Regions from separate parts of the Pseudomonas sp. AC016 genome, predicted to be linked through region 3. Evidence: riboswitches for the same ligand, from Rfam matches in the RefSeq annotation. Region 3 holds a riboswitch; each other region holds the start of a gene.
The links. A riboswitch is a leader RNA that binds a small molecule or an ion and turns the genes downstream of it on or off. The one in region 3 is predicted to bind cobalamin.
Positions count from the first base shown of each region.

Region 1: another riboswitch for cobalamin. It lies ahead of AC0IXS_RS02860 (ABC transporter substrate-binding protein); the one in region 3 lies ahead of cobO (cob(I)yrinic acid a,c-diamide adenosyltransferase).
Region 2: another riboswitch for cobalamin. It lies ahead of AC0IXS_RS26345 (CbtB domain-containing protein); the one in region 3 lies ahead of cobO (cob(I)yrinic acid a,c-diamide adenosyltransferase).

Region 1 covers NZ_CEEDCC010000001.1:689,655-696,926, forward strand. Annotated here, with positions in the region: gene AC0IXS_RS02825 (ABC transporter permease) at 1-83, shown strand, start outside; gene AC0IXS_RS02830 (ABC transporter permease) at 83-988, shown strand; gene AC0IXS_RS02835 (ABC transporter ATP-binding protein) at 1,009-1,848, shown strand; gene AC0IXS_RS02840 (ABC transporter ATP-binding protein) at 1,859-2,623, shown strand; gene AC0IXS_RS02845 (oligogalacturonate-specific porin KdgM family protein) at 2,751-3,473, shown strand; gene AC0IXS_RS02850 (FadR/GntR family transcriptional regulator) at 3,740-4,474, opposite strand; gene AC0IXS_RS02855 (FadR/GntR family transcriptional regulator) at 4,583-5,299, shown strand; cobalamin riboswitch at 5,318-5,514, shown strand; gene AC0IXS_RS02860 (ABC transporter substrate-binding protein) at 5,650-6,663, shown strand; gene AC0IXS_RS02865 (FecCD family ABC transporter permease) at 6,660-7,272, shown strand, end outside.
Region 2 covers NZ_CEEDCC010000001.1:5,839,283-5,846,554, forward strand. Annotated here, with positions in the region: gene AC0IXS_RS26310 (metallophosphoesterase family protein) at 1-355, opposite strand, end outside; gene AC0IXS_RS26315 (DUF2314 domain-containing protein) at 536-1,702, shown strand; gene AC0IXS_RS26320 (TauD/TfdA dioxygenase family protein) at 1,801-2,640, shown strand; gene AC0IXS_RS26325 (hypothetical protein) at 2,805-3,074, shown strand; gene cobM (precorrin-4 C(11)-methyltransferase) at 3,064-3,810, opposite strand; gene AC0IXS_RS26335 (cobalamin biosynthesis protein) at 3,842-4,291, opposite strand; gene AC0IXS_RS26340 (CbtA family protein) at 4,269-4,991, opposite strand; gene AC0IXS_RS26345 (CbtB domain-containing protein) at 5,002-5,187, opposite strand; cobalamin riboswitch at 5,289-5,499, opposite strand; cobalamin riboswitch at 5,558-5,781, shown strand; gene cobW (cobalamin biosynthesis protein CobW) at 5,892-6,953, shown strand; gene cobN (cobaltochelatase subunit CobN) at 6,957-7,272, shown strand, end outside.
Region 3 covers NZ_CEEDCC010000001.1:1,569,308-1,576,579, reverse strand. Annotated here, with positions in the region: gene AC0IXS_RS06940 (PQQ-dependent sugar dehydrogenase) at 1-1,274, opposite strand, end outside; cobalamin riboswitch at 1,436-1,651, shown strand; gene cobO (cob(I)yrinic acid a,c-diamide adenosyltransferase) at 1,744-2,355, shown strand; gene AC0IXS_RS06930 (cobyrinate a,c-diamide synthase) at 2,381-3,676, shown strand; gene bluB (5,6-dimethylbenzimidazole synthase) at 3,673-4,323, shown strand; gene cbiB (adenosylcobinamide-phosphate synthase CbiB) at 4,320-5,228, shown strand; gene cobD (threonine-phosphate decarboxylase CobD) at 5,221-6,222, shown strand; gene AC0IXS_RS06910 (cobyric acid synthase) at 6,222-7,272, shown strand, end outside.

The sequences.
Region 1 (7,272 bases), 880 kb from region 3:
TGTTGCTGATCGGCCTGATCTTCGTGGTCCTGAACCAGATCAGTGACGCCCTCTACAAAGTCTTCGACCCGAGAACCCGCTGATGACGACTTCCATGACAAGCAGCGCCAAATCGACGTTTCAGGCCCCGACCTCAAGCCTTGCGGCCTTCGCCACCAGCAGCGCAAAGCTGATGCGTTTCCTGCTGCGCAACCCGATGACCCTGGCGGGACTGATCGTGATCAGCACGCTGATGATCGTCGCCCTGTTCGCACCCTGGATCGCGACGCACGATCCGCTCGCTCAGGACCTGTCCGCCGCCTTGCGCAGCCCTGGCGCGCAGAACTGGTTCGGCACTGACGAGTACGGCCGTGATGTGTTCAGCCGTCTGGTGTACGGCTCGCGCATCACGCTGTACATCGTGATGCTGGTGACCGTGATCGTCGGCCCCATCGGCCTGCTGATCGGCACAGTGTCGGGCTACTTCGGTGGCTGGGTCGACAGCCTGTTCATGCGCATCACTGATATTTTCATCTCGTTCCCGAGCCTGGTGCTGGCGCTGGCCTTCATCGCGGCACTGGGGCCGGGTCTTGAGCATGCAGTGATTGCCATCGCCCTCACCGCCTGGCCGCCCATCGCACGTCTTGCGCGGGCCGAAACCCTGTCGCTGCGCAACGCCGATTTCGTGGTCGCGGTGAAGCTGCAAGGCGCCTCGTCGGTACGGGTCATCGGCCGCCACATCATTCCGATGTGTCTGTCCTCGGTGATCATCCGCCTGACCATGAACATGGCCAGCATCATCCTTACCGCAGCAGCACTGGGTTTTCTCGGGCTGGGCGCCCAGGCGCCGCTACCGGAATGGGGCGCAATGATCTCCAGCGGCCGCCGCTACATGCTGGAAAGCTGGTGGCTGGTGGCAGCGCCCGGCGCGACCATCATGCTGGTCAGCCTGGCGTTCAACCTGCTCGGAGACGGCCTGCGCGACGTACTCGATCCACGCAGCGAATGACAATAACAAGGACGATAACCATGTCTCAGATAAAGCTTGCGGTAGAAGATTTGCGGGTCGAGTTCCACAACAGCGGCAAGACCACGGCGGCGGTTCGCGACGTGTCGTTCACGCTGGGCCGGGAAAAGCTGGCAATCGTCGGCGAGTCCGGCTCGGGCAAGTCCACGGTCGGGCGCAGCCTGTTGCGCCTGCACCCGGCCAGCGCGCGGATCACGGCCAAAACCCTGCGCTTCGGTGACGTCAATCTGCTCGAATGCAGTGAAAAACAGATCCAGGGCATTCGCGGACGACGCATGTCGATGATCATGCAGGACCCCAAATATTCGCTCAATCCGGTGATCAAGGTCGGCGAGCAGATTGCCGAGGCCTACCTGGCCCACCACCGGGTATCGCGAAAGGAAGCCCGCGAACGCACGCTGGACATGCTCGCCAAGGTGCACATTCGCGAACCGGCGCGGGTCTACGAGCTGTACCCGCACGAGGTGTCGGGCGGCATGGGGCAACGGATCATGATCGCCATGATGGTCATCACCGATCCGCAGGTCATCATCGCCGATGAACCGACCTCGGCGCTGGACGTGTCGGTACGCCGCCAGGTCTTGAATGTGCTCGAAGAACTGGTCAGTGAGCGGGATCTGGGGCTGATCTTCATCAGTCACGACCTGAACATGGTGCGGCATTTCTGTGACCGCGTGCTGGTGATGTATGCCGGACGCGTCGTGGAGTCGCTCAAGGCCGATGAGCTGGATCAGGCCTGCCATCCGTACACACAGGGCCTGCTGGCCGCACTGCCCAGCCTTGATCGCCCGCGCGCCAGCCTGCCGGTATTGCAGCGCGATCCCCTCTGGCTCACTCACTGAGAACGCTCCCATGGCAATGATTGAAGTCAATTCACTGAACCTGAGCTTCGGCACGGGCACTGCTTTGAATCAGGTGCTGCGCGACGTCAACCTGCAGGTCGAGCAGGGTCAGTCGTTCGGGCTGGTCGGCGAGTCGGGGTCGGGCAAGACCACTGTGCTGCGCTGTCTGGCCGGGCAGTACCACCACTGGACAGGTGCCTTGAGCGTGTCGGGCCAGCAGGTCGGCCGCAAGCTCGACGCCAGCCATTACCGCACCGTGCAGATGGTGTTCCAGGACCCCTACGCTTCGTTACACCCGCGTCACACCATTGACGCGGCCCTCAAGGAACCGCTGAGCATCCACAAGATCGATCAGCGTGACCGACGCGTCTGCGACGTGCTGAACCGCGTCGGCCTCAACGAGAGTTTCCGCTTTCGTTACCCGCATCAACTGTCCGGTGGCCAGCGTCAGCGAGTCGCGATTGCCAGAGCGCTGATTCTGGAGCCGCGCGTGTTGCTGCTGGATGAACCGACCTCGGCGCTCGACGTCTCGGTGCAGGCTGAAATCCTCAACCTGCTGGCGGACCTTCGTCAGCAGCAGGGCCTGACCTACCTGATGGTGACGCACGATCTGGGCGTGGTCGCGCACCTGTGCGACCGGGTTGCCGTCATGCAACTGGGCCAGGTCGTGGAGACGCTCGACAGCAGCCAGTTGAGCAACGATCAGGCGCAGCACGACTACTCACGACTGCTGATCCAGGCCAGCCGCGACATGGACGCACGACCGAGCGGATGACCGCTGCAGGTCCTGCACACCAACGAACCCTGCTGACAGCGTGATCCCTGGCCGAACCGGCCATCGGATCCGGCTGCCTGCGATTTACCTCAAACACCTTTTTTCTCACTCGAACAAGAATAAAAAAATGAAAAAATCAATCGCTTTGCTCTCCCTGGCCGCCCTGTTCCCAAGCGCATGGACCCATGCCGACAGCGCCTACATCAACTATCGCCACCAATACGCAGAAAGCACCCGCATGCACGCCGACCGGGTCAAGTTCGGCACGCGGCTGGACAGCGGCTGGGGCTTTGAAGGTGAACTGAAGTACAAAACGGCGGGTGATCGCCAGGACGTCGCGTTCGACAACACCGTTGGCAACGGCCACGAACTGACGGTCAGTTATCAGCACAAGCTCAATGACAAGTGGCTGCTGACCCCCTCCCTCGCACTGGAAAGCATCGAGCGCTCCACGGCCTACAAGATGGGGCTGAAGGTCGGCTACAAGGTCACCGATCAACTGACGCTTTCCGGTCGCTACCGGTATGACTCGATCAAACTCGACCGTGACCGCGTCAACAGGGACATGCCCGATAACCAGATGAACGATCAGTCAGTCAACCGCTACGACGTCTGGGTCAACTACGCCACCAAAGGCCCCTGGTCCTACGAGTATCAGTTCACCTACTTCGACGCCGACTACATCCGCTACGACAACGACAAGACCGACTATGAACAGAACGCAGCCTTCAAATACAAATGGGACAAGAACTGGGTGCCGTTTTTCGAAGTCGGCGACATCAAGGTCAACTCCGAGGACGACAAGCGCCAGCTGAGATTGCGGGTGGGTGTGCAGTACAACTTTCTTTGAGGGTTGGCCGAGCACTGCCGCAGGTCGCCGGGACGCGGAGCGTCCCAAGAGGCATTCCCACGCTGGAGCGTGAGGAACGATCAGCGTAAGGCCGACAAAGCTGATCGTGCCGATGCTCCGCGTCGGCATGCAGCCCGGGACGCGGAGCGTCCCAAGAGGCATTCCCACGCTGGAGCGTGAGGAACGATCAGGTAGGGCTGACAAAGTTGATCGTGCCGATGCTCCGCGTCGGCATGCAGCCCGGGACGCTCTGCGTCCCTTCGATGTCAGTCGCTGTACAGGGCCTGTGTCCTGCGCAGGCGCATGCGGCTGCCGTTGAGGTGCAGGTACATGGCCGAGCGGGCGGCGTCGACGTTGCCTTCGGCAATGGCGCTGTAGATCTGCCGGTGTTCGGCATTGATGCCAGCCAGATAGGCATTTCGGTCGCTCTGGCCGGTGTAGGCCGAGTTCATCCGGGTGCGGGGAATCAGCTTGGTGCCGAGGTGTTTCATGATATCGATCAGGTAGGCATTGCCGGACGCCTTGGCAATCCTGAGGTGAAACTGAAAGTCGGCGTTGATGGTCGTTCCGGACTTCTGCGGCCCCTCCAGCAGGGCGTCGAAGGCCCGCTTGAGCTCCAGCAATGCTTCAGGACTGCGCCGTTGTGCCGCCAGACCTGCCGCTTCGACCTCAAGGCTCAGACGAAACTCCAGCAGGTTCAGTACATCCGCCACCGTGACAATAGTGGCAGGCCCGACGGAAAACCCTTCCGGCGGTGGCATATCGAGCACGAAGGTCCCGACCCCATGACGCGTTTCCACCAGCCCCGCCGCCTGCATTCGCGACAACGCATCGCGCACCACCGTGCGGCTGACGCCCTCGGCCTCCATGATGTTGAGCTCGGAAGGCAGCTTCTCGCCACGCTGAAGCACTCCGTCACGCATGCGCTGGGCAAAGCGGTCGACCAGGGTTTCAGCCAGGCGGCGGTGATTCTTTTGCGAGGAAAGCGCGTTGTCCGACATTGCAGCCTCATGTCTATCGAATACCCGAGTATAGGCTGCGATCCCCGCACAAAACACGCCCTGAGTGAGGTTATACTCAGCGCCCCGACACGGACCTGATCACCCGCCATGGAACCTACCGCATCCCCTAAAGGCCGCCGTTCCAGCCTGACCCAGCAATTGGTTGCCGAATTCGCCCGCAAAATTCGCGAAGGCGAGATCCAGAGCGGCGAAAAACTGCCCACCGAGCAGGTGATCATTCGTGAAACCGGGGTCAGTCGTACCGTTGTCCGTGAAGCCATGTCACGCCTGCAGGCCGAAGGACTGGTCGAGACCCGGCATGGCATCGGCACCTTTGTTGTCGACGCCTCCGAGGCCAGGGCCGATCCGTCGGACGAGCTGTCCATCGGCACACCCGGCGACGCCGTGGCAATCATAGAATTGCGACTGAGCCTGGAGCCCGAAGCCGCCGCGCTGGCTGCACAACGTCGTACGCCCGAACAGTTGAGCGCCATTCGTCAGGCGCTCGACGAACTGCACCGCTGCGTACGGACCGGCCAGGACACCCTGCAGGCCGATTACGAATTCCATCGCCGCATTTCCCTGTGCACCGCCAACAGCTTCTTCACCGATGTGATGAACCAGCTGGGCAGCAGCATTCTGCCGCGCGCGCGCAGTGGTTTCGGCAACATCACGTCATTGCAGATGGAAGACGATCCTCATATTCAGCAACGCGAGCAGGAACAGATCTTCGACGCCCTCGCCCATCAGGATCGCGACGCCGCCCGTGCAGCCATGCGTCTGCACCTGATCAACAGCCTGCAACGCCTGCGTGCAAAGCCATAGCGAGCCCATCCCTTATCGTTTACCATGCCGCCCGTCGGTTTCCGAGAGGAACTAACAGGGAATTCGCCCGCCTCACGCCACGAGCCGAAACGAAACTGCCCCCGCAACTGTAGGCATCGAGCCTGCTCCACCACTGCCACTGGGTGATCCCCGGGAAGGCCGGAGCCAGGTGATGACATGCCAGTCAGGAGACCTGCCGACCTGTATCAATCACTAACCGGCGGGGTGCCCGGGAAGGACATCCTTGCGTCTGGCCTTGGTGCGCCGAGTGCTGCCGTTTCCGGCAGGCCGGGATGTGTTTTCCTGTTGTGCGTGCGCCCTGACACACGTTCGAATCGAGGTCGCATTCCATGTCACTGCCCCGCCTTGCCGCACTCGCTGCCAGCCTGACCTTTTCAAGCCTTGCGTTCGCCGCACCGACCCACTATCCGCTGACCCTTGAAAACTGCGGCTACTCGCTGACGTTCGAGCATGCGCCGACCAAAGCAGTGACCATCGGCCAGTCGGGCACGGAGATGCTTTACGAGCTGGGCCTGGGCGACAGACTGGTCGGCACCTCCCTGTGGTTCAACGATGTATTGCCGCGCTTCAAAGAGCAGAACGACAAGGTCGAGCGCCTGGCCAACAACGAACCCAGTTTTGAGGCCGTGATAGGCAAACGTCCCGAACTGGTTGCCGTGCAGCTGGAATGGATGGTCGGCAAGCAAGGCGCAGTCGGCACGCGGGAGCAGTTCCACGAACTGAAAATCCCGACCTACCTCATGCCGTCCGACTGCGAAGGCAAGGACAATCTGGTCGGCGCCGACGGCACGCGCCTCGAAGCGTTTCGCATCGAGACCATCTACAAGAGCATCGAGCAACTGGCGCAGATCTTTGATGCGCAGGAGCGCGGCGACAAACTGGTCGCCGATCTCAAGGCCCGCCTGAGCGCTGCAGTGGCCAACGTCAAACAGAACCACGACAAAGACGTATCAGCAGTGTTCTGGTTCTCAAGCTCCGACCTGAAAGCCGACCCTTTCGTCGCGGGTCGCAAGGGTATTCCAGACTTCATGCTCAATAATCTGGGGATGCGTAACATCGTCCAGTCCGATGAAGAGTGGCCGACCGTTGGCTGGGAAACCATCGCCAAGGCCAACCCGAGCATTCTGGTGATCGCCCGCATGGACCGTCGCCGTTTTCCGGCCGACGATTACCGCAGGAAAATCGAATTCCTCAAGTCTGACCCGGTGACCCGCAACATGGACGCTGTGAAGCACGACCGCATCGTGATCATCGACGCCGAAGGCATGCAGGCCAGCCTGCGCCTGTTCACCGGCATCGAAGAGCTGTCCGCCGCCGCCAACCGTTTCAACGCCACTCCATGAAACTGCCCGTCGCGCTCGGCCATGTGATCTGGGTCTCGGCAGTGCTGCTGCTGGCGATCATCGTCGGCGCTGCCATTGGCGAGACCTCGATCAGCCTGCAGGTGGTGTTCCAGGTGCTGGCCAACAAACTGTGGGCGGCAGGCTATGTGCTGGACCCCATTGATGAAGGCATCGTCTGGAATTACCGGCTGACCCGCGCCATCGTGGCGGCAGCCTGCGGTTCCGGGCTGGCCATTTGTGGCGTGGTGCTGCAGTCGCTGTTGCGCAACCCGCTGGCGGACCCTTATCTGCTGGGCATTTCAGCCGGCGCCTCGACCGGCGCAGTCATGGTGGCGATTCTGGGGTTCGGTGCCGGGGTCATTTCCATGTCGGCAGGCGCTTTTGTCGGTGCGCTGGTGGCGTTCTCTCTGGTTGCCCTGCTCGCCCATTCCTCGCGGGGCAACACCGCGGCCGGGCAGATCATTCTGGCGGGCATTGCCGGTTCGCAACTGTTCAACGCGCTGACCTCGTTCCTGATCACCAAGTCGGCCAGCTCCGAACAGGCGCGCGGCATCATGTTCTGGTTGCTGGGCAACCTGAGTGGCGTACGCTGGCCCTCGGTGTGGATGG
Region 2 (7,272 bases), 4.3 Mb from region 3:
GGTTGATGTACAACCGCTCCCCGCGCCATTCAATAAGCGGCTTGTGCGAATGCCCGGTGACTACGATCCGTGTGCGCTCATTAAGCAGCGCCGGCACATCGGCAATATCGTGTACCAGCAATACCTGCCAGCCGCTTAGTTCGAAAATCAGGTGATCGGCAATCTCGCTCGCCCAGGGCGAATCCACGTCGTTGTTGCCACGCACAATGTGCAGCGGCGCGATGGCCTCGAGTTGCTCGACGATCTCCGCGCTGCCAATGTCTCCGGCGTGGATGATCTGCTCGCAGCCTTGGAGGGCGTCGACCGCTTCCGGGCGGAGCAAACCGTGGGTGTCGGAAATGATGCCGATTTTCATGAGGTCCTCGCAGCGATGTTGAGTGGGTTATGACCGTGAGAATTGATCGGTGTGCCTGCTGGAGTTTGGATCTTGAAGAAAATAGGCTCGGTGCCACGGAACGCTGATGCTGCGAGTTGCGTCTGAGACGAGTTTGAGTTTCCCCGCACGTATTAACCGATTAAAGGAATGACCCTTCGTATGACGGAACAGATGATTTATGGCGTCGAAGACGAGAGCGCCGACTTCAAGGCTGCGGTAGCCAGTGCTCATCGTACGTTCAAGTTCCTCTGGAGAGAGCTGTCGTGGGAGCAACGGCGCATCGTCAAGGCGCTGGACATGGCGGCGGTCAAGATATCGTTTGCGACCGACTCGACTGACCCGGACGGCCCTTCGGTCGAGAACATGTGGGTGACCGATATCGGATTCGACGGCCACACACTTACGGGTGTGTTGATGAATGAGCCTCGCTGGGTCAGCCGACTGAGTGCGGGCGATCCGGTGTCGGTGCCGCTGGCGCACTTGAACGACTGGATGTACGTGTGTGGTGGTCAGGTCTATGGCGGCTTCACGATTGATGCGCTGAGAGCTGGCATGTCAACCGAAGAAAGGGCAGAGCATGATCAGGCGTGGGGGCTGGATTTTGGCGAGGCAGGGCGGGTCGCTCTGGTTCCTCCGGCCAATGGCAAGGCGCCGGTGCTGTTCACCCGCACGCTGAATGGCCGTGCAGACGGTAAGGCTCTGGACACGCTGGAGCGCACCGAGCATCCGATGGCGTTGAACATTCAGAGCACAGTAGAGCAGGGCCTTCGCGACGATCCTTCTTTGATGTCTGACTACGACGATGGCGGATGGCAGTTGTTGCATCGCGAGGCGCTCGCCGGAAACTGCAACTTTGTCATCACGCTGCTTTACATGGGCGCAGATGCTTCAGCGCTCAACAGCCAGGGTGAAAGCGCCTTGATGCTGGCCAGACGTGCAGGATGGCCAAGGCTCGTCGAGTTACTGGAAAGTGAAAGCCCGGACCTGCAACGGGCGATGCAGTATTCCGGTTTCTCGCTGTGGCCGATTGGGCTGGGGATGGTCGCGGCGGCGTTGGGTGGTCTGTATTTTGTGGCCTTCAAGCCGTTGATGGATGTCTGGGCTGGCTTCCGTGCGGAGGCTCCGAACAAGTGGCTGTTCACGGTGCTGTTCATGCTGCTCGGGTATGGGCTGGTGTCCTGCACCGGTCCCTGGTATTTCCGACTCCGGGAGCGTACCCCGATGTGGGGCAAATCCCGTGCGATGGACGTGATTGCTCTGATGGGATGGCTTGCACTCGGTTTTGTTCTTCAAGAGACGTTGGCCGATTATCTGAGCAGACGCTGAACCCCGGTGTATCGCTTGGCAAAACTTATAAATACTGGGTGTTGCGCACGACTCATCAAAAGCGTACCGTAAGGTTCACTTATGAAGAGGGTCGCATCATGTTAGCCACTTCGAAAACGCGTCTGCTTCACGAGCCGATCAAACCTGTCATCGGCACCCGGATTCTCAATACCAAAGAGGAGCTGCTGAGCGGCGAGCTTGCGGACGAGATTCGCGGTTTGCTGGAGCAGCGGGGCGTGCTGGTTTTTCCGCGAGTCGGTTTCAGTGATGCCGAGCAGATCGCGTTCACTCGCACGCTGGGCACGTTTTCGGCGGAAGCCAGCGACGGTCAGAACGTCACCAAAATTACGCTGGATGCCAAGGTGAACCCGGCGGGTGCCGAGTATCTGAAGGGTTCGCTGTATTGGCACATCGACGGCACCAGCAGTGATGTGCCCATCCTGGCCTCGCTTCTGTCCTGCAAGGTGACGGCGACCTGGGGTGGCAATACCGGGTTTTGCAATACGTATGCGGCTTATGAGGCGCTGTCTTCGGCGGACAAGCTGCGCTATGCCGGCATGCGTGTCGTGCACGCGCCCTGGTCGTCGCTGTTTTACTACAATCCCGAGCCGAGTCTGGCGACGCTCAAGGTCATGCAGGCCATTGGCGAAAAAGAACTGCCGCTGGTGTGGAAGCATCGCTCAGGTCGTAAGTCGCTGATTCTGGGCTGCACGGCGCAGCAGGTGGCGGGCGTCAGCCGGGCCGAGAGCGCACGGATTCTGGTCGAACTGCGTGAGTGGGCGACGGGTGATTCGTTCAGCTACAGCCACGAATGGCAGGTGGGTGATCTGGTGATCTGGGACAACACGGGCACCATGCATCGTGCCGAGGCGTATGACCCGGAATGCGGGCGTTTGATGCATCGCACCAAGCTGCAAGGCGAGGAACCGTTTGAATGAGCCCCGACTGTGATGTTGTTCGAAAATAGACTCATGTGTACATTTACGCATTGACTCACACCATGCGTTCACATGTTCGCGACATTCGGGCGCTTATGCTCGGCCAGTCATTGGTGTAACGAGCCGTTATCAGTCGGCTGGAGGAAAGACCTATGTGCGGATCCATGCGCGGTACCAAGGAACCCATCGCGGGTGTGTTCGTGTTGCTGTTGCTGGCTGCAGGAGGCTGGGCGGCGCAAGAGCCGTTTCCCCACTTTGGCAGCGATATCACGCCTGATTCGCAGGTGAATGAAAAGGTCCGTACACAGCCAGTTCAGTCACGTCAGCTGCCACCGGACGACCTGCGTCGTTTCAGCAATGCCGGGGCCGCGTCTGACTATGTCCACACCATTGCGGGTGCCCGCTGCTTGCCGAGCTCTGTCGCTAAGGTCTGAACAGATGGGCATGACCTGCCCGATACAGTGATGATTCGCTGAACGTATCGTTTGCCAGCACGCGTCCTACCAGTATCAGTGCGGTGCGCCGGAACCCCTTGGCCTGCACCTTTTCTTCGATGTCCGCCAACGTGCCCTGTACCCAGTCCTGATCCGGCCAGCTGGCGCGATGCACCACGGCAATCGGGCAGTCCGCGCCGTAATGCGGTATGAGCTCTTCGATGATCCGGTGCAGATTGTTGACCCCCAGATGAATCGCCATCGTGGCCCGATGCTGAGCAAGGCTGGCCAATTCTTCGCCGGGCGGCATTGAGGTCTTGTCGGCGTAGCGGGTCAGGATCACGCTTTGCGAGATGTCCGGCAGGGTGAGTTCTGTGCCGAGCAACGCCGCGCAGGCCGCCGTTGCCGTAACGCCGGGGATGATTTCAAAGGGAATGCCCAGCTCGCGCAAATGACGGATCTGCTCGCCGATGGCGCCATACAGGCTTGGATCACCCGAATGCACGCGTGCCACGTCCTGGCCTTGCGCATGAGCGGTCTTGATCAGTTCGATGATCTGTTCCAGGTGCAGCTCGGCGCTGTTGACCACCTGCATAGCCTGATTGCCCTCAAGTACCGCGATGGGCACCAGCGAGCCTGCGTAGATGATGACCGGGCAAGTGCGAATCAGGCGCTGGCCCTTGACGGTGATCAGCTCCGGGTCGCCGGGGCCTGCACCGATGAAAAAAACGGTCAAGGGAATCTCCTGAAATGACTCATTGTCGGAATTATCCGCCGGTTGCGGGGCTGGTTGCCAAGGCAAATGTAGCGTGGGTGCTTTTCTGGCGTTCGATCACCAGTCCGGCAGTGCCATCACCCAATTGCGCCGCAAGGGCCAGCGCCGAACCTTCGGCGACGCCGTGGCAGCCGGTGTGTTGCAGCACATTCGCCGAGCGATGGGTGAGGTGAAGATCCCAGTACACCAGTTGCGCCGCGTTGAAGAACACCAGTGGCACGGCCAGTTGTCGCGCCAGCGCCAGCAGGCCGGGCTCTTCGCTTTTCAGGTCGATGGAGGCCAGCGCGGTAATGTCGCTTATGTCGAGTCCATGCGCGCTGAGGTGGCACTCCAGCAGTTCATGCAACTGAAGGGCAGAGCAGCCGCGCCGACACCCCAGGCCCGCGACGATGACAGAAGCGGGCAGGGCGTTCGTCTGCTCAGGCCGGGTACGGTTCGGCATGCTGCAGATCGGCGTTGTTGCGGCGGAACAGCCAGGCGCTGATCAGGCCCAATGCTACCCAGAACACGGCATTGGTCAGCAGCGAAGCGATGATGAACTGCGATTCGAGTGCTTCAGGCGCGAGACTCTCATGAACCAGCGGCTGCGGTGCGCCGATCACATGAGGCGCAACCAGAATGGCAACGCCCAGCACTTTGAGCAGCAGGTTCTGACCGAAGATCAGCAGCGCGAGGCCAGCAGCGGTAGAGGCTGCGGTGCCAATCCACCAGAACTGACGCTGACCGAGTTCGGCCGCTGCGGTGCCCGGCAGTTCCGGTGGCAGGCCCAGGGTTGGGGCCAGCACGAAGACGGCGAAACCGGCCAGTCCCCATCCGGCGCCCTGAAGCGGACTGCCCGGTGCGCGCAAGGTGTAAAGCCCGGCAAGCATCAGTGCGAAACCAACCGCGACCACCAGATTGCCGCCGGTGGTGGATAGCACGCGCTGCCAGCCGTTTTCCGGCTCCCAGGCGGCTTTATCATGTTCATGACTGTGCTCGGCCACAACGCCGCCAGCCTGTTCATGCTCGTGTTCGGCAGGTGCGTTTTCGTAAGTCTCGGCCTGTTGGATCAACGGGACGACCCAGAAGCTTTGCAACAAGGTCAGTAGCAGCGCTGCGAGCAGGCCGGTGAAGCCTGCGGTGGAGGCGATTCGCTTGAACATTGTGTTGTCCTCAATGACAAGGGAAGGCAGCGCTGTGACGGGTGTCGTGTGCCGCGTTGTGCACGGCGGCGATGTGCGAGAACCCTGCAAAGTACACCAGGCACGCGCCCAGCAGTACGGCGCTGATGGCGGCGGTGAGACGTTGCGTGCGGGTGGAGCTTGCTGCGGCCGAATGGCTGCTGCTGATGGTCGTCATGGCGTTCCCTCTGGAGACGTTGGGCAAAAGCGGGCCATGCGCAAAGATACCCGCTGACGAACGTCAGAGGTTTCAACGGCGCCCGCCCACCGCGGGTGTGTCATTTGCAAACGTAGCGGGCCGGTCTCCGGGCTCGCGAGGGGACGTGACAGCACTGTCCGTCCTTCGAAGTCACCTTCCCATGCCTGAGCACAGTGGATCTGACTTCCTCTCGCTTACCGTTGCGGGGGCAGCACCGGACTTGCTCAACGATCTGAGCGCACCGGTTTCCCGTTTCACCCCGTGAGGGGCACCCGTAACAAGGCGCACAGGAGACCACGCGTCGCGGGGGATCGTCAATCTCAGCGATTGACCTGCCAGCGGTCACTGCGTAGCCTTGCCGGTTCGAGGTTCTTCGCTTGCTGCCCAGTGCGCAAGCGCAGCTAAGACGGGAATGCGGTCGATGCCGCAGCTGCCCCCGCAACTGTAAACGGTCATGTTCATCGCACAGCCACTGCCCCGGCGGGAAGGCGCGATGAGCGCGCGTTGGCAAGGCCCGAAAGCCTGCAATGCGCTGCCGTAAGCCAGGAGACCTGCCTCGAACCGGGCCAAGGCCTGCGAATTCTCACTACAACCGGGCGGGGTGATCCGGTGGCGATCTGATCCGCGTGCGTGGCACGCGGCTCTCGTCCTGTTTGCCCGCCGCATTGCCACAAGGGCATCTGATGAAAACACTGGCCAAGCTTCCCGTCACCATCGTCACCGGCTTCCTGGGCTCGGGCAAGACCACCCTGTTGCGGCACATGCTCGATAACGCCGAAGGGCGTCGCATTGCCGTGATCGTCAACGAATTCGGCGAGCTGGGCATCGACGGCGAAATCCTCAAGCAGTGCACCATCGGCTGTACCGAAGAGGAAGCCAACGGTCGTGTCTACGAACTGGCCAACGGCTGCCTGTGCTGCACCGTTCAGGAAGAGTTCTTCCCGGTGATGCGTGAGCTGGTCGCCCGTCGTGGCGATCTGGATCACATCCTGATCGAAACCAGCGGCCTGGCGCTGCCAAAGCCTCTGGTTCAGGCTTTCCAGTGGCCGGAAATCCGTAACGCCTGCACGGTCGACGCGGTCATCACTGTCGTCGACAGCCCGGCGGTACTGGCGGGCACTTTTGCGGCCTTCCCGGATCAGGTCGATGCCCAGCGCAAGCTTGATCCGAACCTGGACCACGAGTCGCCGCTGCACGAGCTGTTCGCCGATCAACTGGCCAGCGCCGATCTGGTCATCCTCAACAAGGCCGACATGATCGACGTTGACGGTCTGGCCAAGGTTCGCGCCGAAGTCGCCGAAGAGTTGCCGCCTGCCGTCAAGGTGATCGAGGCCAGCAGTGGCCGCCTGCCGATCAGCGTCTTGCTGGGTGTCGGTGCCGAATCCGAAGTCCACATCGACGGTCGCAAGACGCACCATGACCATCACGACGGTGAAGACGATGATCACGATCACGACGCCTTCGATTCTATTTCCATCAAACTGCCACAGGCCGATGAAGCGGCGCTGCTCAACGCGCTGACCCAACTGGTTGTGCAGCACGGCATCCTGCGCGTCAAGGGTTTTGCTGCGATTCCCGGCAAGCCGATGCGCCTGCTGATTCAGGGCGTGGGCACGCGTTTCGACAAGCATTTCGACCGTGCCTGGCGCGCCCACGAAGAGCGCATGACCCATCTGGTGCTGATCGGCCAGGAGCTGGACGCTGCTGCGCTGGAAGCTCAACTCAACGCCGCGATCGCAGGCTGACCCATGCACCTGCTGAGAACCCAGCCCGGCGGTTTCGTACCCGACGACAGCATCGCTGATCTGGGGCAGACCCCCGCCGATCTGGTGATTCTCTGCAGTGGCGATTCGAGTCTGGCGCTGCTCGCCGAAGCCGCCCGGCAGTTGCCGGAGGATTATCCCAGTCTGCGTCTGGCCAACCCGATGCAGGTGCAGAATCACGCCTCGGTCGATCTGTATGTCGATGAGGTACTGCGCCACGCCAAAGTGATTTTGCTTTCCCTGCACGGCGGCATTGGCTACTGGCGTTACGGCGTCGAGCGGCTGATGGAGCTGGCTGCGC
Region 3 (7,272 bases):
GCCACCAGCAATCCGCCGCGATGGTCGTTGACCACACCTACCGGACGGCCCATGGCCTTTTCGTCGCTGTTGAGGAAGCCGGTCAGCACGTCGACAGGCGCGCCGTTGGGTTTGCCGCCGCTGAAGGGCACGAATACCACCTTGTAACCACTGTGCGGTTTGCGGTTCCACGAACCATGCTGGCCGATAAACAGGCCTTCGTTGAACGGTGCTGCCAGCGTCTTGCCGTCGGCGAACACCAGCCCCAGTGATGCTGTGTGCGGGCCGACCGCATAATCGGGGGCGATGGCCTTGGCGACCAGTGCCGGGTTCTGCGGTTTGACGCGCTCGTCCACGTGCTGGCCGTAGTAGCTGTAAGGCCAGCCATAGAAGCCGCCGTCCTGCACCGAGGTCACGTAATCGGGCACCAGATCGCTGCCGATCTCGTCACGCTCGTTGACGGCTGTCCACAGTTTTCCAGTGGTTGGCTCCCAATCCATCCCGTTGGGGTTGCGCAGCCCCGAGGCGAAGATGCGATGGTTGCCGGTGGCAGCGTCCACTTCCCAGATCGCTGCACGGCCTTCTTCCTTGTCCATGCCGTTCTCGGCCACGTTGCTGTTGGAACCGACGGTCACGTACAGCTTGCTGCCGTCCTTGCTGGCAATGACGTTCTTGGTCCAGTGGTGATTCAGCGTGCCGCCCGGCAGGTCGACCACTTTGGTCGGCTGGGCGCTGATCGAGGTCTGGCCGTTTTCATACGGGAAGCTGATCAGGCGGTCGGTGTCGGCCACGTACAGCTTGTTGCCCACCAGTGTCATGCCGAACGGCGAGTTGAGGTTCTGCAGAAAGACGCTGCGGGTTTCGGCCACGCCGTCATTGTTGGTGTCGCGCAGCAGGGTGATGCGGTTGGCGCTCGGTACGCCCGCACCGGCGCGGCCCATGACCTTCTCCATGACCCAGCCACGGATGCCTTTGCCATCATCCGGCTTGGCCGGTGAGTTGGTTTCCGCGACCAGTACGTCGCCGTTGGGTAGCACGTACAGCCAGCGCGGGTGATCCAGATGTTCAGCGAAGGCGCCAACCTGGGTGCCTGGCGCGGCCACCGGTTTTGCGTCCTTTTCCCAGCCGATGGCCGGGGCGATGTTGACCGTCGGAATCAGTGTCTTGTTCGGCTCCGGCAGTTTTGGAGAAGGCCCTGTTCCATCCGAGACCTGCAAGGTCGAAGATTCGCCGCACGCCGCGAGGCCGCCTGCGAGCAGAAGCAGTACGGCGTACTGTGGTCTGATTTTGAACATCGTGAATCTCCATCGACAAAGGCTTGGTCCAGTAAGGGATAGAGATACCCTGACCGCCGAGGTTCAATTGCGAGCCACCATCCGGCGGCGTCATGCAAGTGAATGGCCTTTATGCCCTGTGTACTGCGGTGTCGATTGACGCTCCACCCCCAACCCTCTACCCTTCGCGGTTTGTTTCAGGTGCTCTGCAATCCTCCCGATTGGCAGGGTGAAACAGGGAAGCCGGTGAGGGTCTGACGATCCGATTCCGGCGCTGCCCCCGCAACGGTAAATGAGTCAAGGCTGTGCATCGTGCCACTGCGTTTCGACGCGGGAAGGCGTGCAGCCCGGATGACCCGCTCATGAGCCCGGAGACCGGCCTGAAATACTCAATGGCATCACGGAGGGTGATGCTCTGTGCAGGGCGTTGCCGTGCTGTTCAGTGCTGTCCTTCCGTCTGCTTTCGCGACCCCCCGAGCGGAGAGCCGAGATGAACGAATCCCCCGAACGCGACGAACGCCATCTGGCGCGCATGCAGCGCAAGAAAGCCGTGATGGACGAACGTATCGCCAGCTCGCCCAATGAATGCGGCCTGTTGCTGGTGTTGTCCGGCAATGGCAAGGGCAAGAGCAGCTCGGCGTTCGGCATGCTTGCGCGGGCAATGGGCCATGGCATGCAGTGCGGCGTGGTGCAGTTCATCAAGGGGCGCAACAGCACAGGCGAGGAAATGTTTTTCCGCCGCTTCCCCGAGCAGGTGCGCTATCACGTGATGGGCGAGGGCTTTACCTGGGAAACCCAGGATCGCCAGCGCGATATCGCGGCCGCCGAAGCTGCCTGGGCCGTGAGCCTGGAAATGCTGCGCGACCCGGCTATCGGTCTGGTGGTGCTCGACGAGCTGAACATTGCCCTCAAGCACGGCTATCTGGATCTTGAACAGGTATTGACCGATCTTCAGGCGCGCCCGCCCATGCAGCATGTGGTGGTGACCGGCCGTGGCGCAAAACCCGAACTGATCGACCTGGCGGATACCGTTTCGGATATCGGCGTGGTCAAACATGCATTCCAGTCCGGCATCCGGGCGCAGAAAGGTATCGAACTGTGAGCCATTCCGTTATGAGCATCCGTTCATGAGAACCCCCAGGGATTGCCCGGCAGTACTGATCGCTGCACCGGCCTCCGGTCAGGGCAAGACCACCGTCACCGCAGCACTGGCACGCCTGCACCGCAATCAGGGGCGCAAGGTACGGGTCTTCAAGTGTGGCCCGGACTTTCTCGATCCCATGATTCTCGAGCGGGCGAGCGGGGCGCCGGTGTTTCAGCTGGACCTGTGGATGGTCGGTGCCGACGAGAGCCGTCGCCTGCTGTGGGAAGCCGCCGAAGACGCGGACCTGATCCTTATCGAAGGCGTGATGGGCTTGTTCGACGGCACGCCGTCCAGTGCTGATCTGGCGCGGCACTTCGGCGTACCGGTGCTCGGCGTGATTGACGGCACGGCGATGGCCCAGACCTTCGGTGCCCTGGCGCTGGGGCTGGCGCGCTATCAGCCTGACCTGCCGTTTGCCGGCGTGCTGGCCAATCGCGTGGGCACCGTACGTCATGCGCAGTTGCTGGAAAACAGCCTGACCGAAGGCCTGCGCTGGTATGGCGCGCTGTCCCGTGAAACCGGCTTCGAACTGCCCAGTCGCCATTTGGGGCTGGTGCAGGCCGACGAACTCAACGACCTGGACCTGCGTCTGGACATGGCCGCTGCGGCCCTGGCCTCCACCTGTGAGGTGGCCTTGCCGCCTGCGGTCACGTTCACTGCGCCAGAACCGGTTCATGTCGAGCGCTGGCTGGACGGCGTACGGATTGCCGTGGCTCGCGATGGAGCCTTTGCGTTCACCTACGGCGCGAGTCTCGATCTGCTGCGCAATATGGGCGCGGAACTGAGCTTCTTCTCGCCGATCCGCGACAGCCATCTGCCTGAAGCAGACAGCCTGTACCTGCCCGGCGGCTATCCCGAGCTGCATCACGTCGAGCTGTCTGCCAACGCCACGATGCTGGCCGATATTCGAGCGCACCATGCGGCAGGCAAGCCTACATTGGCCGAATGCGGCGGCATGCTGTATCTGCTCGAAGCCCTGACCGATGTTGAAGGCGTGCGCGCTGAACTGGTCGGTCTGCTGGCGGGCGAGGCGGCGATGCAGAAGCGTCTGGCAGCGCTGGCGTTGCAGGCGGTCGAGATGCCGGAAGGCGAGTTGCGCGGTCACACCTATCACCATTCTTTGACCACCACCGAACTGCAGCCGATTGGCCGAGGCGTCAGCCCCAACGGCGGGCGCGGTGCGGAAGCGGTTTATCGTGAAGGCCGTCTTACCGCGACCTATATCCATTTCTATTTTCCGTCCTGTCCCCAGGCGATTGCGGCCCTGTTCAAGCCATGACCGAACATGCGTTCAATGATGAAGAGCGGGCAGCGGTGTACCGCGCTATTGCCGAGCGCCGCGACATGCGGCACTTCGTCGGTGGCAGCGTGGCGCCCGAACTGCTTGCCCGTTTGCTGGAAGCTGCACACCAGGCACCCAGCGTTGGCCTGATGCAGCCCTGGCGGTTCATTCGGATCAGCGACCCGGCACTGCGTGTCAGGATGCAGGCGCAGGTCGAAGAAGAGCGGGTCCGCACGGCCGAGGCACTGGGCGAGCGGACCGACGAGTTCATGAAGCTCAAGGTCGAAGGCATCAACGACTGCGCCGAGGTGCTGGTTGCCGCGCTGATGGAAGGTCGCGAGCAGCACATCTTTGGCCGTCGCACCCTGCCGGAAATGGACATGGCGTCGTTGTCCTGCGCGATCCAGAACCTGTGGCTGGCTGCGCGCGCCGAAGGGCTGGGCATGGGCTGGGTGTCGTTGTTCGACCCTGACGCACTGGCCGATCTGTTGGCGATGCCGGAAGGCGCCAAGCCGCTGGCGATTCTCTGCCTGGGCCCCGTGAAAGAATTTTACCCAGCACCCATGCTCGTGCTGGAGGGCTGGGCGCAGGCGCGTCCGCTGAGTGAACTGTTGTATGAGAATCAATGGGGAGTGAGTCAATGAGTGTGGCGCTGTTGAGCGTGGCCGGGGTTGCGCTGGATGCGCTGCTCGGCGAGCCGAAACGCTCCCATCCGCTGGTGGCGTTCGGGCGCTTTGCCAATCGTCTGGAGCAGCGCTTCAACAGTGGCGGCCGGGGCTGGCGCAGCCATGGCGTCACGGCCTGGTTCGTGGCGGTGATCCCGCTGACACTGCTGGCCACGCTGCTGAGTTGGGCACCGTTCGTGGGTTGGCTGGTGGAGATTCTGGCGCTGTATTGCGCGCTGGGCATGCGCAGTCTCGGTGAGCATGTGCAGCCGGTGGCCCAGGCATTGCGCAGCGATGATCTGGAGGAGGCGCGTCGTCGCGTCGGCTATCTGGTCAGCCGCCAGACCAGCGAACTGGATGCAACTGAAGTCGCCCGCGCGGCCACCGAGTCGGTGCTGGAAAACGGCAGCGATGCAATATTCGCTGCACTGTTCTGGTTTGTCGTAGCCGGTGTTCCCGGCGTGGTGCTGTATCGCCTGAGCAATACGCTGGATGCCATGTGGGGCTATCGCAATGAACGTTTCGAGCGTTTCGGCTGGGCTGCGGCGAAGATCGATGACCTGCTCAACTATATTCCTGCACGCCTGGTGGCGCTGACCTACGCGCTGCTGGGCAAGACTCGGTTGGCGCTGCGCTGCTGGCGCACTCAGGGACCGACCTGGGACAGTCCCAACGCAGGTCCGGTAATGGCGGCCGGTGCTGGCGCGCTGGGCGTCGAATTGGGTGGCGCGGCGATCTATCACGGCGAGCTGCATCAGCGTCCGCAATTGGGCGAAGGCGTTCCGGCAGATGCCGACTCCATCGACCGTGGCTGGGAACTGGTGCAGCGCGGCGTGTGGCTGTGGTTGCTGGTGCTGTGCGTCGGGACAGCATTCTATGCTTGAGCACGGCGGGCGCCTGCGCGCTGCGGCGCAGCACTACGGCATCAATCAGGCCGAGTGGCTGGATTTGTCCACCGGCATTGCGCCGTGGTCCGTGCCGGTGCCGGAGATTCCTTTGCGTGCCTGGGCGCGCCTGCCCGAGAACGATGATGGTCTCGAGACTGCCGCCTGCGCCTATTATGGCGTGTCAGAGGTATTGCCTGTAGCGGGTTCGCAGGCGGCAATCCAGGCCCTGCCGCGAGTGCGCAGTACGGGGCGGGTGGGCGTGCTGTCGCCATGCTACGCCGAACATGCGCATGCCTGGCGCAAGCAGGGTTATCTGGTGCGTGAGGTCGGCGAGCACGAAGTGGATTACTTCCTCGACAGCCTTGATGTGCTGGTGGTGGTCAATCCCAACAACCCGACCGGCCTGCGCCTGAGCGCCGAGCGCCTGCTGGGATGGCATGCGCGGCTGGCAGAGCGGGGCGGCTGGCTGGTGGTGGACGAGGCCTTCATGGATAACACCCCTGAGCTGAGCCTGGCAGCTGAAACCTGGCGTATCGGACTGGTCGTGCTGCGCTCGTTCGGCAAGTTTTTCGGATTGGCCGGGGTCAGGCTTGGCTTCGTGCTGGCCGAACCCGCGCTGCTCAGGTTGCTGGCGCACGAAATCGGCCCGTGGTCGGTCGGCGGTCCGACGCGGATTCTGGGGCAGGCGTGTCTGAATGACCGCGAATGGCAGGCGCAGCAGCGCGTGCGCACCGACCAGGCGCGCGACCGTCTGGTGGCTCTGCTCGAGCTGTACGGACTTGCCCCACAAGGCGGCTGTGCACTGTTTCAATGGCTGGTCACGCCAGAAGCCCGGGCCATCCATGAGTTCTGTGCCCGACGCGGGGTGTTGCTGCGCCTGTTCGAAGGGTCGACGCCTGAAGTCTCCAGCCTGCGTTTCGGGCTGCCCTGCGACGAAGCCGACTGGCGGCGTCTGCACACTGTTCTGTTTGAATACCGCAAGGAATCCTGATGGCCACGCTGATGGTACAAGGCACCACATCCGACGCCGGCAAAAGCACGCTGGTAACCGCGCTGTGCCGCTGGTTGACGCGACAGGGTGTGAAGGTCGTCCCGTTCAAGCCGCAGAACATGGCGCTCAACAGTGCCGTGACCGCCGACGGCGGCGAGATTGGTCGCGCCCAGGCGGTGCAGGCTCAGGCGTGTTATCTGCAGCCACACACCGATATGAATCCGGTGCTGCTCAAGCCCAACAGCGACACCGGCGCACAGGTGATCATCCATGGCCGCGCTGTCACCACCATGAATGCGGTGGCGTATCACGGCTATAAAGAGATCGCCATGCGCGCGGTGCTGGAGTCTCACGAGCGGCTGGGACACCACTATCCAGTGATCATGGTCGAAGGCGCCGGTTCGCCTGCCGAGATCAACCTGCGGGCCAATGACATTGCCAACATGGGCTTCGCCGAAGCCGTCGATTGCCCGGTGCTGTTGATCGCCGACATCAACCGTGGTGGTGTCTTCGCCCATCTGGTCGGCACCCTGGAGCTGCTGTCGCCCAGCGAGCAGGCGCGGGTCAAAGGCTTCATCATCAATCGTTTTCGCGGCGACATCGCCTTGCTGCAACCGGGCCTGGACTGGCTGGAAGCGCGCACCGGCAAGCCGGTGGTCGGTGTGCTGCCCTATGTGATGGACCTGCATCTTGAGGCCGAAGACGGTCTGGATCAGCGCCAGACCGACAAGGTCGAGCAGGTGCTGAATGTGGTGGTGCCGGTCTTGCCGCGCATCAGCAACCACACCGACTTCGACCCGCTACGCCTGCATCCTCAGGTCAATCTGCAATTTGTCGGCCCCGGTCAGGCGATACCGCCTGCCGACCTGGTTATCCTGCCCGGCTCGAAAAGCGTGCGCAGCGACCTGGCGTACCTGCGTGCCAATGGCTGGGAAGATGCCATCCAGAAACACCTGCGCTACGGCGGCAAGGTGATGGGTATCTGCGGTGGGTTGCAGATGCTCGGCGAGCAGATGCACGACCCACTGGGGCTGGAAGGCGCGGCGGGTT